Regions from separate parts of the Streptomyces sp. NPDC088147 genome, predicted to be linked through region 1. Evidence: riboswitches for the same ligand, from Rfam matches in the RefSeq annotation. Region 1 holds a riboswitch; each other region holds the start of a gene.

Region 1 (4,098 bases):
GGCACGGGACAGGTCCGGCGCCGGGGCCGGGGTCCGTCCAGGGTCGGCACCGGAGCATTTCGTGGCACATGAGACGCTGGTCTAGACATCGTTTTTGAGACTTGAAGGGCAACACCATGGCTGAGCGCCGCGTCAATGTCGGCTGGGCCGAGGGCCTGCACGCCCGTCCCGCCTCCATCTTCGTCCGCGCCGCCACGGCCGCCGGCGTCCCGGTGACGATCGCGAAGGCCGACGGCAACCCCGTCAACGCCGCGTCGATGCTCGCGGTGCTCGGTCTGGGCGCGCAGGGCGGCGAGGAGGTCGTGCTGGCCTCCGAGGCGGAGGGCGCCGACGCCGCTCTGGACCGGCTGGCGAAGCTGGTCGCCGAAGGGCTCGACGAGCTTCCCGAGACGGTCTGAGCGTATTTCCACGACGGAGCCGGGGTCCACTTGAATTCAGTGGACCCCGGCTCCGTTTTCCGTGCGGGCAACAAAAAGGACACCCGGGTTATTTCTCTCCTTTGTATACGGCGCGATTGTTAATTGCGGACGCTCGCGATGTTTACGGCGTGTTGCGAAACCCTCACCTTTTCCCGGCCGCGCTCCGGCCGCTTCAGCCGGTGCACCGCCGCCGTACGCTCCGCGTGCAGCGCCGTCAGCGTCCGCGCCCGCTCCGCGTCGCCACGCGCCACGGCGTCCACGATCGCGCCGTGCTCCGCCCAGGACTCCACCGGGTTGGCGGGCTGGTCGACCACGTACATCCAGGCGATCTTGTGCCGGAGCTGGGTGAGCGGGGCGGTGAGCGCCGGGCTTCCCGACGCCTGCGTGAGCGTCTCGTGGAACCACGCGCCGAGTGAGCGCAGATCCTCGCCCTGACCTCTGCGGGCCCGCTCCTGCCCCAGTCTGACCAGGCCGCGCAGGACCTTGAGATGGGCTTCCGTACGGCGCTGGGCGGCGCGGGCGGCGCCCAGCGGCTCCAGCAGCAGCCGCACGTCGAGCAGGTCCGCCGCCTCCTGCTCCGTGGGTTCGGCCACACAGGCGCCGACATGGCGGCGGGTGGTCACGAAGCCCTCCGACTCCAGCGTGCGCAGGGCTTCGCGCACCGGGACGCGGGAGACGCCGTAGCGCCGTGCCAGCTGCTCCTCCGTGAGCCGACCGCCACGTTCGAATACGCCGGAGATGATGTCGTCGCGAATAGCCGTGCATACCGAGTGCGCGGGAATGCGCATGTCCGAACCTCCGCCTTAATCCGCGCGAAACGCTGCCGATCGACGCCTGTTCCGTGACTCTATTGCAATCATCGCGAATTTCCGATGGGTGCCCGGAATCCATGGATATCTTTTGGCCAGCGGACCGTGGCGGGCGCGGGAGGCGACGCCGAAGGCCCCGGCGCTGCGCCGGGGCCTTCGGGGGGGGATCGGGGTCAGACGTTCACGCCGTGCGCGCGCAGGTACGCGACGGGGTCGATGTCCGAGCCGTAGTCGGGGCCCGTCCTGGCCTCGAAGTGGAGGTGCGGCCCGGTGACGTTGCCGGTCGCGCCCGAGACGCCGATCGGCTGCCCCGGGGTGACGCTCTGGCCGACGGCGACGCCGATCGAGGAGAGATGGCCGTACTGGGTGTACGTGCCGTCGCTCATCCGCAGCACGATGTTGTTGCCGTACGAGCCGCCCCAGCCCGCCTCGACCACGGTGCCCGCTCCCACGGCCACGACGGAGGTGCCGGAGGCGGCGCGGAAGTCGACGCCCGAGTGGCTGCCGGAGGACCAGAGCGAGCCGCCCGCCCGGTACCCGGTGGTGACGTACGAGCCGGCGATGGGGAGCTGGAAGGCGTTGAGGCGCTCGCGCTCGGCGGCCCGCGCCGCGCGCTCCTTCTCCGCGCGGAGCTCCTGGGCGCGGGCCTCCGCCTCGCGCGCCGCCTCCGCCTTCGCCGCGGCCTTGGCCCTGACCTCGGCGGCGGCCCGGCGCTGCGCGTCGGCCTGGGCGTCGATGGTGCCGGCGAGGGAGTCGTTGATGACCAGGGCCTGGGTCAGACCGGTCGGCTGGGCGGCGGCCACGTCGGTGCCGGCGGCGAGCGCCGGGGATGTGGCGAGGGTGCTGATGACGCCGGTGGCGGCGAGGGTCGCGGCACCCGCGACGCTCGCGCTCCTGCGGCTCATACGGCTGCGGGCACGATGCTTCCCGGTGGCACGGGTGAACGCCATGGGGTGGCTGGTCCTTTCCTTCCTTCTCGCCTACCGGGTTAGCTGACGGGTTCGGAGCAGGAAGGTCTCCTACGGGCGCCCTTGCCGCGCGGAACGGCGGCGGCGCCCGATTCACCCCAGGGACTTCATGGGTCCCCGGCTCCCCAGGCTCGCGCCTGACGGGGACTCGGCGATGGCTGTCCGGTGCCGCGGACGCGGCGCAACTGGCGAACAGCCGGACCGACGTTAAGCGGGTGGTCTTTCAATCACCAAACAGACAGGCCCCTTTGTAGCGCACACCACAGGGCAGACAGCCACCCTCCCCCATAAAGAGGGACATAAAGGGAAACCCCGGCGGCCGAAGCCACCGGGGTTCCATGAAGAAGCCGGATCAGCCCGTGACGACCGTCACTTCGCCGATCCCGAGAGCCGTGACCGGCTCCTTGATCTGCGCGGCGTCGCCGACGAGCACGGTGACGAGCCGGTCCACCGGGAAGGCGTTGACGGCCGCGGCCGTCGCCTCGACGGTGCCGGTCTCGGCCAGCCGCGCGTACAGCTGCGCCTGGAAGTCGTCCGGCAGGAACTGCTCGACCTGGTCGGCCAGCGTGCTCGCGACGGAGGCCGCCGTCTCGTACTTCAGCGGGGCCACCCCCACCAGGTTCTGGACGGCCACATCGCGCTCGGCGTCGGTCAGCCCCTCGGCCGCGAGGGTCCGCAGCACCTTCCACAGGTCGTCCAGCGCCGGGCCGGTGGACGCGGTGTCCACGGAGCCGCTGATGGCGAGCATCGCCGCGCCGGTCGCACCGCCCGGCGCGTCGGGCGCCGAGGAGCGCAGCACCTGGCCGAAGGCGCGTACGCCGTAGGTGTAGCCCTTCTCCTCGCGCAGCACCCGGTCGAGCCGGGAGGTGAGCGTGCCGCCCAGGCAGTACGTGCCGAGGACCTGGGCGGGCCAGACCCGGTCGTGCCGGTCGGCGCCGATGCGGCCGATCAGCAGCTGGGTCTGGACGGCGCCGGGCCGGTCCACGATCACCACGCGGCCCGTGTCGTCGGCGGTCACGGGCGGCACGGGGCGGGGAGCGACGGTGTCGCCGGTCCAGGTGCCGAGGGTGTCGCCGAGGATCTTGTCGAGATCGACGCCGGTGAGATCACCGACGATCACGGCGGTGGCGGTGGCGGGTCGTACATGCGCCTCGTAGAAGGCGCGCACGCCCGCGGCGTCGATGCGCTCCACCGTCTCCTCGGTGCCCTGGCGCGGCCGTGACATGCGCGAGGAGGCCGGGAACAGCTCCTTGGCGAGCTGCTTCGCGGCGCGGCGGCCCGGGTTGGCGGTCTCGTGCGGGATCTCGTCGAGACGGTTGCGTACGAGCCGCTCGACCTCGCTGTCCGCGAAGGCGGGGGCCCGCAGTGCCTCGGCGAGCAGGCCGAGGGCCTTGGGCAGCCGGGAGACGGGGACCTCCAGGGAGATCCGGACGCCCGGGTGGTCGGCGTGCGCGTCGAGCGTGGCGCCGCAGCGCTCCAGCTCGGCGGCGAACTCCTCGGCGCTGTGCTTGTCGGTGCCCTCGGAGAAGGCCCGCGCCATGATGGTCGCGATGCCGTCGAGCCCCTCGGGCTCGGCGTCCAGCGGGGCGTCGAGATTGATCTCGACCGCCACCACCTGCTGCCCGGGACGGTCGCAGCGCAGTACGGTCAGGCCGTTGTCGAGAGCGCCGCGCCCGGGGGCGGGGAAGGCCCAGGGCCTGGCCTCGCCGGCTGTCGGGCGCGGGTGGAAGTCCATGGTCACGGCAGCGTCGGTCACTGGTCCGCCCCCTCGTGCTCGTCGGTCTCGTCTTCATCGGCGGAGGCGTCGTCGCCGTCGGCGGTGACCGGTTCGTAGACCAGCACCGCGCGGTTGTCGGGGCGCAGCCGCGCCGCGGCGACGGTCCGTACCTCTTCCGCGGTGAC
Region 2 (4,098 bases), on a different contig from region 1:
AGCCGCTCCGCGCTGATGTTGGAGGCGCCGAGCGCGCGGACCTTGCCGGCCTTCACCAGCTGGTCGAGAGCGGTGACGATCTCCTCGACCGGGACCTCGGGGTCGTCGAAGTGCGTGTAGTAGAGGTCGATGTAGTCCGTACGGAGCCGGCGCAGCGACTCCTCGACGCCGGACTTGATGGTGGCCGCCCGGAGCCCCTTGTACTGCGGGTGCCCGCCGACCTTGGTCGCGACCAGCACCTCGGAGCGGTTGCCGCGCGAGGCGATCCAGTTGCCGATGACGGTCTCGGATTCACCGCCCTGGTGGCCCGGCACCCATGCGGAGTACAGGTCGGCGGTGTCGATGAAGTTCCCGCCCGCGGCGGCGTACGCGTCGAGGACGGCGAACGAGGCCGTCTCGTCGGCGGTCCAGCCGAAGACATTGCCGCCGAGGGCGAGCGGGAAGACGTGCAGATCGGAAGAGCCCAGTGGGCGCAGAGCGGTCATAGGCGGCTGCAACTCCCCGAGGAAGCCGCCCTATTCCGCTCCGCGCACCGATATGGGCCGTATGGGGGAATACCCGCGGGAAAATTCCCACGGGCCCGCTGGTCCGCGGACCGGAAAGCCTGCGGGCCCGCTGGTCCACGCGCCCGCGGGCCCGTGGAGAAGGCCGGTGGAGACCCCGTGGAGGCGAGGTCTACGGGTTGAGGCCCTTGCCGCGCAGCCAGCTCATCGGGTCGATGCCCGAGCCGCCCGGCGTGTGGACTTCGAGGTGCAGATGGGCGCCGGTCACGTTGCCGGTCGCGCCGACCCTGCCGATGACCTCGCCGGTGCTGACCTTCTGCCCGGCGCTCACGCTGATCGAGGACTGGTGGGCGTACCAGATCTCCGTGCCGTCGTCGAGCTCCAGGACCGTGCGGTATCCGTACGAGCCGGACCAGCCGGCCGACGTGACGGTGCCGCTGTGCACGGCCTTGAGCGGGGTGCCCGTCGGCGCGGCGAAGTCCAGGCCGGTGTGCTGGCCGGAGGACCACAGCGAGCCGGCCTGACCGTAGGTCGAGGTGATCGTGTACGAGGAGGTGGGGATCGCGTAGCTGGCGGCCAGCTTGGCCAGCCGTTCCTTCTCCGCCTTGGCCTTGGCCTCCGCCTCGGCCTTCTTCTTCGCCTCTTCGATCTTCTTCTCGGCCTCGGTCTGCTGCTTCTTGGCCTCGGCCGCGGCCTTCTCGGCCGCCGCCGACTCCGCAGCTGCCTTCTGCGCCGCGTCGGCGCCGGTCTGCTGCGCCTCGGCCTGCTGGAGGATACGGGCGCGCAGCGCCTCTCCCGCGTCGGTGGCGCCCTGTTCGGTGTCCGAGGCGGTGAGCCCGGCGGTGGTGAGCGGGGCGGCGAGCACCTCGGAGTCGGAGTCGTCCGAGGCGAGCGAGCCCATTCCCGGCAGCGACTTGGCGTCCGGGAGATTGTCCGCGATCGCGTCGGGCAGGGATATGGAGACCGCGGGCTTGTCCTGAGCGGTGGCGATGCCGCCCGCGCCGACGGCGGCGATGACGCCCACGCCGAGGACGGTGGAGCTACGGGCCAGTCCGCGCTGCTTGGCGACGCGGTGCCGGCCGCGTACGGGCCGTATGGACTCCTCGGTGGGATTCCATTCCCCCCATGCCCTGTCCGGCGCGTCGCCGTGGGAGCGCGTTTCGAAGAGGGCTTCGGGGGCAGGCTTGTTGGACGCCACTGAGGCGTACTCCTTTCCTTCCTTCTCGCCTACCGGGTTAGCTGACGGGTTCGGAGCAGGAAGGTCTCCTACGAGTGCTCCCACCGCACAAGGCGGCACAAGACACCCGATTCACCCCAATTGGTGGTTCCCCGGTTCCCTTGCGGGATTCGGCGCGTGCGCACGGTGCCATCTCTTGCGACGGCTGGGACGACCGCGCTGCGTTATCGAACGTTAATAGAGACCCGGGCCTTATTCCAAGCTGTTCCGGGTGATCGTTAACGACTTCGCATCGGACGTACCGGGACAGACGGGAACGCAATCGGACGAGTTGATGGCCCGTCAGGACGGCTGGCTTTTCTGACGGTGTGTCAAATGTTATGCGGAGGGATACCTCTCGACTACGGACGGTGGCGAGGCGTCCGGCCGGGCTCATCCGTCCGGCGACCGGGGCGATCCGCCCGGCGATCCGGGGCGATCCGTCCAGTGACCTGTCCATCGATCCGTCCCGCGATCTGTCCATCGATCCATCCGGCGATCAGCTGACGATCAGGCGGCGATCAGGTGACGGCTCCCGGCCGTCTCACGGCACCAGGGGCATGGTCATACGCCGCTCCGGCTCACCCTCCGAGGGCCGGCTGACCGCCAGCAGCGCCATGTCGTCCTGGCTCCCGCCGCCCGTGTGCCGTCGCACGTCGTCGATGAGCGCCTGGAGCATCTCGTCGGGCCCCTGGAAGACCCGTCCGTCGAGCCGTTCGCGCGGGACGTAGAAGACCCCGTGGGCATCGCGCGCCTCGGTCAGCCCGTCCGTGTAGAAGAGCAGCGTCGCGCCTTCCGGATACGGGGCCTGCTCGGCGCGGTCCGGCCACGTACCCAGTTCGCTCATCCCGAGCGGCAGCGCGGGATCCGTCGAGACGAGCATCCGCACCTCACCGTCGCCGCACATCAGCAGCGGCTCGGGGTGGCCGCGGTTGACCAGCCGCACCACACCCTCGTCGTGCGGGATCTCGGCGAGTACGGCCGTCGTGAACCCCTCGAAGACATCGAGCGCGTCCTGCCGCGTCCCCTCCCGCCTGAGGGCCCGCTCCAGCCGCTGCGCGACCGCCTCCAGCGAACTCTCCTGCTCGGCGGCCTCCCGGAAGGACCCGATGACCACCGCCACCGCTTCGACCGCGTCCAGCCCCTTCCCCCGTACGTCCCCGACCACCAGCCGCACCCCGTACGGCGTGTCCTGTACGGCGAAGAGGTCCCCGCCGATGAAGGCGCCCTCCTGCGCCGCCTCGTACCGCGCGGCGATCCGCAGCCCCCCGATCCGCTCGGCGGGTCTGGGCAGCACCGCGCGCTGGGCGGTCTCGGCGATGATCCGGGCGGAGGCCAGCCGCTCACCGCTGCGCCGCACGACACCGTTGATGTACAGCGCCAGCAGGGACACGACCACCACCGTCAGCACCTCGCTGATCGACTCCACCTGGAACTGGGTGTCCGCGTGGATGTGCAGCACCACCTCGGCGATCAGCGAGGCGAGGGCGATGACGAGCGTGCCGGCCATCGGATAGAACGGGGCGGCGACCAGCGGAGCCGCGGCGAAGAGAGGGGACGCGGTGACGCGCGTCGGGGTCACCAGGTCGAAGATCACCCCGGCGACGATCACCAGCACGGGCAGCACCCGCACCAGCCTGCGTCCGGTACGGCCGCGCCCTCCCGCATACCGGCCGCCGCCGCGGACGTTGTCGCCGGCCGTCCAGAAACCCGTTCCGCGACCGGACCAGATACCGCCGTCGTCAGCCGCCCGCCGGTCTGTGCCGCCGATGCCCTTTCCGAGCTTCCTCAGTCTCCACACCAGTGGTCTCCTGCCCGGTCCGCCGACTGCTGCGGACGGTGCCGCGCTCCACCAGGCTGGCCGCTGCCATCCTGGGTGGCGACTCGCCGTCCGCCGAGTGGGCTACGGCGAGCGGACCCGCCGGGCGGCCGATACTCCGGCGCGCCGGCTGGCCGGCGGACCCGATCAGTCGGTCGGCTGGCGCTCGGCGTACGCCCTCACGGCGTTCCGGTCGAGCACAGCCGTACCTTCACCGTACTTGTCATGGTCGACGGCGAAGCGTGCGTCGGCGAGGCGGAGCCGGGATCCGGGCCCGGCGCGGGCGGGACGGCAGCCGGTCCGGGCGCGCGGGCGGACACGACGAAGGCCCGGATTCACCAGGAATCCGGGCCTTCGTTTTCTTCCAGTAGCGGGGACAGGATTTGAACCTGCGACCTCTGGGTTATGAGCCCAGCGAGCTACCGAGCTGCTCCACCCCGCGCCGTTGAATGCAACTCTACGCCATCCGGAGCAAGATCATCACCACGCGGCGCACGGACGGGCTAGGCCGCCTCGACGACATCGGCGCGGACCGCGGCGGCCCACTCCACCAGAAGCCG
Region 3 (4,098 bases), on a different contig from region 1:
TTCGTCGCGCTTCACATCATCGGCATAGCCTCGCTGCTCGGCGGCTTCCTCACTCAGATGAAGTCGATGAGCACGGGGACGGCCCGCTTCAACAAGGCGATGCTGCACGGCGCGCTGACGATGCTCGTCACGGGCGTGGCCCTGGTGGGCCTCAACCAGGCCGACGACCAGACGGTGAACAACATCAAGGTCGGCATCAAGCTCGCGGTGCTGGTCGTGATCCTGGCCGTGGTGTACGTGAAGCGCGACGACGAGACCGCCCCGAAGCCGCTGTTCGGCGCGGTGGGCGGGCTGACGATGGTCAACATCTTCATCGCCACGCTCTGGACCTGACAGGGCCCCGGGGCCCTGTCAGGCGGGGCGGACGCTTCCGTAGATCGGCATGTAGTAGATCGACTCCTCGCGGACGTTCGCGCCCGGCTTGGGGGCGTGGATCATCATGCCGTCGCCGATGTAGATCCCGACGTGGCTGATGTCGTCGTAGAAGAAGACCAGGTCACCGGGGAGCAGATCCTCGGTCGCGACGCGCGTGCCGGCCTTCACCTGGTCCCAGGTGGTGCGCGGCAGCTCCACGCCCGCCTCCTTCCAGGCGGCCTGGGTCAGGCCCGAGCAGTCGTACGAGCTGGGTCCCGTGGCGCCCCAGACGTACGGCTTGCCTTTCTGGGCGCGGGCGAAGGAGAGGACCTTGGCGGCCTTGGTGGCGTAGCTGCCGTCCGAGGCTCCGGTGCCGCCGCTCGTGCCGGTACCGGTCCCGGTGCCCGTACTGCCCGAGCCCGTACCTGTACCCGAGCCGCTGCCCGTACCCGTGCCCGAGCCGCTGCCCGAGCCCGTACCGGCCGCCGGGGCCTGAGCCTGCCGCTCCTCGCGCTTGCGCTCGGCCTCCTGCTTCGCGCGGGCCTCCTGCTTCGCCCGTGCCTCCGCCTTGCGGCGGGCCTCCTCTTCCTTCTTGCGCTCCAGCGCGGCCAGCCGCGCCTTCTCCTCCGTGGTCAGCTTCGACAGCAGCGCACGCGCCGCGCCGAGCTTCTGCTGCACGTTCTGCTTGCTGGTTCGCAGCGCGGCCTGCGAGGCGGTGAGCGACTCCAGGTCCTTCGACGCCTGCTGCCGCTTCTTCGCGGCGTCGGCCTGCTGCGTCTGGTAGTCGGTGAGGACGCCGCGCTGGCGCTCCGTCAGCCGGTCCGTCACCTGCTTCTGCTCGAAGAACGACTGCGGGCTGTCCGCGAACAGCAGGGCGGCGGTCGGGGTGACCGCGCCTTCCCGGTACTGCGCGGCCGCGAACGAGCCGAGCGTACGCCGGGCCTCGTTCAGCTTGTCCGCGCGCTTGGCGACCTCGTCGAGCACCCGGTCGACCGCGCGCTTCTGCTTCTGCGTGGCCTCTTTCGCCCGGTTGTACTTCTGCGTCTCACTGCCGGCCTGGCGGTACAGATCGTCGACCTTCTTCTGTACCTCTTCCATGGACGGCTTCGGATCGACGGGCGCGGCACTCGCGCTCTGCGCCGAGAGCAACGTGACCGAGGCGAGCGCGGCTGTCGTGATCCCGACGGCGGGAGAAGCGGTACGTACTCCGCTGAGACTGCGCGGCTTGCGATGCGACGCCAAGGTCGGCATCTCCTTCCGTGGACCGCCTACCGGGTTAGCTGTCGGGTTCGGGCGGAACGGAAGGCTGCCCTACGGACCTTGAGCGAAAGGCCCGATTCACCCCGGTTGTGCACTGTGGGTCCCCGGTTCCGAACTTCCTTCAGGAAAGTCCGAATTCGACGTGGGCCGCCCGCTTGGCGTGGATCGCCGTTGGGGGTACGGGCTGCCTGATCGAGCACGCTAGCCAAAGTGTGGCGCTGGTGTGAAGGTCGATGGCCGATATGCCCGATACATTTTCGTGACTATTTGCGGGTGCGATGAGTGAAACCGGCCGGTGACGTCCGTTCGTCACGATGGGTGAGCGCGGGGCCGCCTGTGGTGATGGCGACGGCGGCCGGGGAATTCCGAAGGCGGGCGCGGGGTGTCAGTGCGGCGGCCTAGACTCGGATAGCGATGAGCAGCCTCTTTGACGACAGTTTCCTGGCGGACCTCCAGCCCTCCGGCGACGAGCATCCTCCGCCGCCCGAGGACGACGCCGAGCACGCGGCGGAGCAGGTGCCCGACGACCTCTTCCAGGGTGCCTACGACGCGCCCCCGGCGCGGGACCAGTACCACCGCGACGGCGCCCCGCGCACGGTCGTGGACCCCGCCGCGCTGCTCGAAGGGCTGAACGAGGAGCAGCGCGCGGCCGTCGTGCACACCGGCTCGCCCCTGCTCATCGTGGCCGGGGCCGGGTCGGGCAAGACCAGGGTGCTGACCCACCGGATCGCGCATCTGCTGGGCACCCGCAGCGTCCACCCCGGTCAGATACTGGCGATCACGTTCACCAACAAGGCCGCGGGCGAGATGAAGGAGCGCGTCGGCCAGCTCGTCGGCCCGCGCGCCAACGCCATGTGGGTCATGACGTTCCACAGCGCCTGCGTGCGGATCCTGCGGCGCGAGTCGAAGCGGCTCGGCTTCACCTCGTCGTTCTCCATCTACGACGCCGCCGACTCGAAGCGTCTGATGGCCCTGGTCTGCCGCGATCTGGACCTCGACCCCAAGCGGTACCCGCCCAAGTCCTTCAGCGCCAAGATCTCGAATCTGAAGAACGAGCTGATCGACGAGGAGACCTTCGCCGGCCAGGCCGCCGACGGCTTCGAGAAGACACTCGCCGAGGCGTACCGGATGTACCAGGCGCGGCTGCGCGAGGCCAACGCGCTGGACTTCGACGACATCATCATGACCACCGTCCATCTGCTCCAGGCGTTCCCCGATGTCGCCGAGCACTACCGGCGGCGCTTCCGGCACGTCCTGGTGGATGAGTACCAGGACACCAACCACGCGCAGTACACACTCGTACGCGAGCTGGTGGGCCCCTCGGGCGAGGAGAACGACCCGGCCGAGCTGTGCGTCGTCGGTGACGCCGACCAGTCGATCTACGCCTTCCGGGGCGCCACGATCCGTAACATCCTCCAGTTCGAGGAGGACTACCCGGACGCGACGACCATTTTGCTGGAGCAGAACTACCGCTCCACGCAGACGATCCTCAGCGCCGCCAACGCGGTCATCGAGCGGAACGAGAGCCGCCGGCCGAAGAACCTGTGGACGAAGGCCGGCGCGGGCGCCCAGATCACCGGCTACGTCGCGGACACGGAGCACGACGAGGCGCAGTTCGTCGCCGACGAGATCGACCGGCTGACGGACGCGGGCGAGGCCAAGGCGGGCGATGTCGCGGTCTTCTACCGTACGAACGCGCAGTCCCGTGTCTTCGAGGAGATCTTCATCCGGGTCGGCCTGCCCTACAAGGTCGTCGGCGGAGTGCGCTTCTACGAGCGCAAGGAGGTCCGGGACGTGCTGGCCTATCTGCGCGTGCTGGCCAACCCGGAGGACAACGTCCCGTTGCGCCGGATCCTGAACGTGCCCAAGCGCGGCATCGGGGACCGCGCGGAGGCGATGATCGACGCGCTCGCGCTGCGCGAGAGGATCACCTTCCCGCAGGCGCTGCGGCGGGTGGACGAGGCGTACGGAATGGCCGCCCGGTCGGCCAACGCCGTCAAGCGGTTCAACACGCTGATGGAAGAGCTGCGTACGGTCGTCGAGTCCGGCGCCGGGCCCGCGACGGTCCTGGAGGCCGTGCTCGAACGGACCGGCTATCTGGCGGAGTTGCAGGCCTCGACCGACCCGCAGGACGAGACGCGGATCGAGAACCTCCAGGAACTGGCCGCGGTGGCGCTGGAGTTCGAGCAGGAGCGCGGCCAGGCCGCCGCGGAGGCGGCGGGCGACGGCGGGGCCGCTGCCGCTGCCGAAGGCACGGGCGCTGCCGACGCCACCGCCGGTGCGGCCGGTGCGGTCGCCACGACCGGTACGCTCGCCGAATTCCTGGAGAAGGTGGCGCTCGTCGCCGACTCCGACCAGATCCCCGACGAGGACGAGGACGGCTCCGGTGTCATCACGCTGATGACGCTGCACACCGCCAAGGGCCTCGAATTCCCCGTCGTGTTCCTGTCGGGCATGGAGGACGGCGTCTTCCCGCACATGCGC
Region 4 (4,098 bases), on a different contig from region 1:
CAGTGTGCGCGCGGTGCGGGCCTGGGACTCCAGGCTGATGAAGTCCCGGTACTGTGGCGGGATCACGCCGCCGTACGCCATCCACCACCCCTGTCCGCTGCTGGTGGTCCCCGCCAAGGCGCCCAGCAGCAGCCGTTGTTGTGCGTCGGTGACGCCGAACGCGTCGAGCAGTCCGGCCAGATCCTCGTCCTTCACCCCGCTGACGCCCGTCTCGAGCCGGCTGACCTTCGACTGGTGCCAGCCGAGCAGCCGCGCGGTCTCACCGCTCGTCAGTCCCGCGCTCTGCCGCAGCTTGCGCAATTCCTCGCCGAGCCTGCGCCGGCGCACCGCTGGAATATGCCGCATGAATGATTGCCTCCCCGCCCTGTGTTCGTCGCGCCCTCGGGCGCCGCGGCGGAGAAGATATCTTTCCGGCGCCCAAATACGGTCTCGCGTTGCAGAGTTCACCGCTTTGAGCGACAGATATATGCAGATCTCGGTGGATCGGCCCTGGGAACGGCACGATCAGTGGGAGGCTGGCGCGAAGCACGGTCCGAGGCCGTCCGCGCAGTCATTCGCTCTGTGCCGGAGCCAGGCCCGGCGGGAAAGGGACGGCGTCGCCATGGCAGACCACCAGGAAGCATCCATCACCCTGCCGAGCGATCCCGCCTCGGTCACCGCGGCGCGAAGATACGTCGTGGACCTGCTGGCCGAGTGGGGGCTGCCGGTGCGGGAGGACATGGCCGAGACGGTCCGGCTGATCGTCTCGGAACTGGCCACCAACGCGGTACAGCACACCTTCGGGCAGTCACCCACGTTCACCGTGGAGGTCAGCCTCGAACGTGACGAGCAGCTGCGCGTCGGAGTCACCGACAGCCATCCGCGCTGGCCGCAACGGCTGCCCGCGGCCGTTCAGCAGGACAACGGCCGCGGCATGGTGATCGTCCGCTCGCTCACCGCCGAGCAGGGGGGACAGCTCTCCGTCACCCCGACCGCGGAGGGGGGCAAGACGGTCTGGATCGTCCTGCCATGGACGGTCCCGGTGGCGGCCGACGTGAGCTGAGCCGGTCGGCCGGTGCCCCCGGTCCCGGGCCGTCCCCGCCGGAGCGGGGACGGCCCCCTCCGACGCGTCCGGGGGCGGTGATGGCGAGAGGGCCGGTGCCGGCGGCCGGGGTCAGTTCACCCGGCCGTACAGGACGCTCCGGGACCAGATCCGCTCCAGCCGCACCAGTGACCCGGTCTTGGGCGAGTGCCAGATCCTTCCCCTGCCGGCGTAGATGCCGACGTGGTAGACGCTGTTGCCCCAGTGGAAGAACACCAGGTCCCCCTTGCGTCGTTGGGAGGGCGAGATATGGCGGGACGAGTTGTACTGCTGCTGGGCGGTACGGGGGAGCTTCTTGCCGGCCTTCTTGAACGAGTAGAGCGTCAGCCCGGAGCAGTCGAAGCGGTGGGGCCCCGTGGCTCCCCACCGGTACGGAGAGCCCTTCTTCGAGGCGGCGATCTTGAGGGCGTTGACCGCGCGCGTGGCGGCCTCGGCCTCGGACGTGGCGCCGGGCACGAGCATCGTGCCGCCGAGCGCGGCGAGTGTGAGGACCGAAACCGCACCGGTCCTGGACAGCAGAGACGGGACATTCGTCTGCGCGGTCATGCGCAACCCTTCGTCAGCCGCCTGTGAAGGATGACCTGTCGGGTTCGGGCTGGCGAAGTTGCCCGGCCGCTCTCACGACTTCACCCCGAGGGACGACCACACCGGGCGTCGTCCCGTTCTGCCTGGGTCCTCCACTCCTGCCGATCCACTCCTGTCGACCAGGCATCCGGTGCGGCGGCAGGACTCGGCGTCCGCCCGGACCGCCCCGCCGCGGTGGCGGGGGCTTGTCGTCCCACGGATCTTGACGCAGGAACAGGTGGATATCCGAGACGAAACGACGATATGTGAAGTTCATCACGGATGCCCCAAAGGGGTGGTGAAGGGGTGTGTCACGCCGACGGCATGAGCCCCGACGAGGGCCGTACCTGCAAGGGAGTTCGGGGCGCCTGGACGATCCGGTCGCATCGCGCAACTCGGGACCCCGTACTCGTCCGGACGGTTCATACGCCGAACGTGCGAGTCGTTCCCGTATGGGCGGCGTCCATACGGGAACGACTCGCCGTGCCGGCGCGGGCGTTCACCGCCCGCCGAAGGGGTCGCGCGGCGTGTCGAGGGACGCCTCGCGGTTCCGGATGACGTGATCGAGCAGTCCGTACGCCTTGGCGGCCGGCGCGTCGAGGATCGTGTCGCGCTCGATGTCCTCGGTGATCCGCTCGGTGCTCTGCCCGGTGTGACGCACCAGCATGGACGTGAGCAGCGACCGCAGTCGGAGCATCTCCCGCGCGTGGATCTCCAGGTCGGACGGCCGGCCCTGGACCGGCTCCTCGATGGCGGGCTGCCGGAGGAGGAGCCGCGCGCCGGGCAGCGCCAGCCGCTTGCCCGGTGCCCCCGCGGCCAGCAGTACGGCGGCGGTCGACACCGCCTGCCCGAGGCAGACGGTCTCCACGTCGCAGGTCACGATCCGCATCGTGTCGTAGATCGCGGACATGGCGCTGATCGACCCGCCCGGGGAGTTGATGTAGAGCGAGATGTCCCGGTCGGGCGCCGCGTATTCGAGGTGGATGAGCTGCGCGATCACATCGTTGGCCGCGGTGTCGTCGACCGGCGTGCCGAGGAAGATGATCCGCCCTTCGAGGAGCTTCGAGTACGGGTCGAGGGTGCGGGTCCCGTTGCTCGTCCGCTCGGTGAACTCGGGCAGGACGTAGCGGGCTGACGGACGGTTCATGGCGTGCCTCTCCTCGTACGCGCGTCTCGCGGTTCTCGCGGGCTCTGTGAAAAATGTACAGGACGTACAGAAAATGAGATGCGGGGTAGGCCGGGGAATCCGGAGCAAGAGGCGTTCGCCGTGGGCGCGTTCGGTCGAATGGAGCAGACAGGAAGCGATTCTGCGGGTGTACTCTCCGCGCCTCGCCCGCTCCGGCGGTTCGCCGGTGGTGGCGTGGCGCTACACCTCGGGCATGGACGATCCTTTTGCTTTCAGCCCGTTGCGGACGCCCCGGTCGGGGTCGCCCCGCTCGGATGGGCCCCGCTCGGATACGCCCCGGTCAGGTGGGCGACGGCGGGACGGTGAGACCCCGGGCACGGTGGAGCACGGCGGCGGCGTACGGCCGTCTTCGGAACCCGCTCAGAGATCCGCGCAGACGCCTGAGCGCCTGGTCGGCGGGGGCCGACCGCAGACTCGGGTAGTGGTCGAGGAAGACGTGCCACTGGACACAGGACTCCTCAAGGTGACCCAGGGTCAGGAGCGTGTCGGCGAGCCGCGCCCGGGTGAGGGCACTTGATCTGTGGCGGTCCTCGGCGCGGGCCTCGGCCGCGCCGGCGAAGAGCCGCGTCGCTCCCGCGGTGTCCCCCAGGGCGATCAGCGTCCTGCCGTGCTGGTAGTCGAGTCCGGGCCGGGGGTAGTGGGTGAACGGTCCGGGCAGGCCGGTCGCGCGGTCGTGCTGCGTCTCCGCCGCCGTGAGATCTCTGACGGCCTCGCGGCGGCGCTGCGCGCGGGCGTGGGTGAGTGCGCGCTGACTCAGGACGAAGGCCCGGAGGGCCGGGTCGGCGCGCCGGCCGGCGGTGTCGACGGCCGCGTCGGCGAGATCTCCGGCGTGCTCCTCGAACCCGAGGTACAGGGCCTGGGTGCTCATGGCGCGCAGGGTGGTCGCGAAGAGGCCGCGGTCGTCGGCTTCGCGGGCGAGCCCCAGGGCCGCGGTGAAGTAACGCTGGGCCAGGCTCGGATGGGCCGCGTCCATGCTCATACGGGCCAGCAGATGGGTGAGTTGCCCCGCACCGCTCAACAACTCCCGGCGCAGGGAGGGGCGGGCGGGAGCGGCCAGGAGACGGCTTGTGTCGTCGGTCAGGTAGGCGGTCAGGGCGGTGCGCGCGTGGGCTCCGCCGTGACGTTCCATCAGATCCGCGAAGACATGGACCATCCAGCGCAGGCGCTGGACGTCGGCCGGGGTGGCCCGGGGGCCCGTGACGCGTGCCGGCGGCGGGACGGCGGGCCGCTCGGGGCTCCAGAAGGTCGCGCTGGTGGCCCCCAGGTC

The links. A riboswitch is a leader RNA that binds a small molecule or an ion and turns the genes downstream of it on or off. The one in region 1 is predicted to bind cyclic di-AMP.
Positions count from the first base shown of each region.
Region 2: it holds a riboswitch for cyclic di-AMP, as region 1 does, so the genes downstream of both, ACIOGX_RS15145 (M23 family metallopeptidase) here and ACIOGX_RS17610 (M23 family metallopeptidase) in region 1, are expected to answer to the same signal.
Region 3: it holds a riboswitch for cyclic di-AMP, as region 1 does, so the genes downstream of both, ACIOGX_RS25500 (NlpC/P60 family protein) here and ACIOGX_RS17610 (M23 family metallopeptidase) in region 1, are expected to answer to the same signal.
Region 4: it holds a riboswitch for cyclic di-AMP, as region 1 does, so the genes downstream of both, ACIOGX_RS33285 (C40 family peptidase) here and ACIOGX_RS17610 (M23 family metallopeptidase) in region 1, are expected to answer to the same signal.

Region 1 covers NZ_JBIUSY010000004.1:572,252-576,349, forward strand. The annotation lists gene ACIOGX_RS17600 (HPr family phosphocarrier protein) at 117-398, shown strand; gene ACIOGX_RS17605 (GntR family transcriptional regulator) at 518-1,207, opposite strand; gene ACIOGX_RS17610 (M23 family metallopeptidase) at 1,402-2,178, opposite strand; cyclic di-AMP (ydaO/yuaA leader) riboswitch at 2,192-2,360, opposite strand; gene ACIOGX_RS17615 (pitrilysin family protein) at 2,549-3,931, opposite strand; gene ACIOGX_RS17620 (pitrilysin family protein) at 3,949-4,098, opposite strand, start outside.
Region 2 covers NZ_JBIUSY010000003.1:948,372-952,469, reverse strand. The annotation lists gene ACIOGX_RS15150 (aldo/keto reductase) at 1-485, opposite strand, end outside; gene ACIOGX_RS15145 (M23 family metallopeptidase) at 676-1,701, opposite strand; cyclic di-AMP (ydaO/yuaA leader) riboswitch at 1,713-1,866, opposite strand; gene ACIOGX_RS15140 (PP2C family protein-serine/threonine phosphatase) at 2,264-3,451, opposite strand; tRNA gene ACIOGX_RS15135 (tRNA-Met) at 3,907-3,980, opposite strand; gene ACIOGX_RS15130 (hypothetical protein) at 4,042-4,098, opposite strand, start outside.
Region 3 covers NZ_JBIUSY010000007.1:421,784-425,881, reverse strand. The annotation lists gene ACIOGX_RS25505 (hypothetical protein) at 1-333, shown strand, start outside; gene ACIOGX_RS25500 (NlpC/P60 family protein) at 352-1,596, opposite strand; cyclic di-AMP (ydaO/yuaA leader) riboswitch at 1,604-1,767, opposite strand; gene ACIOGX_RS25495 (ATP-dependent DNA helicase) at 2,029-4,098, shown strand, end outside.
Region 4 covers NZ_JBIUSY010000011.1:81,507-85,604, forward strand. The annotation lists gene ACIOGX_RS33275 (helix-turn-helix transcriptional regulator) at 1-345, opposite strand, end outside; gene ACIOGX_RS33280 (ATP-binding protein) at 602-1,042, shown strand; gene ACIOGX_RS33285 (C40 family peptidase) at 1,154-1,627, opposite strand; cyclic di-AMP (ydaO/yuaA leader) riboswitch at 1,631-1,827, opposite strand; gene ACIOGX_RS33290 (ATP-dependent Clp protease proteolytic subunit) at 2,145-2,792, opposite strand; gene ACIOGX_RS33295 (hypothetical protein) at 3,112-4,098, opposite strand, start outside.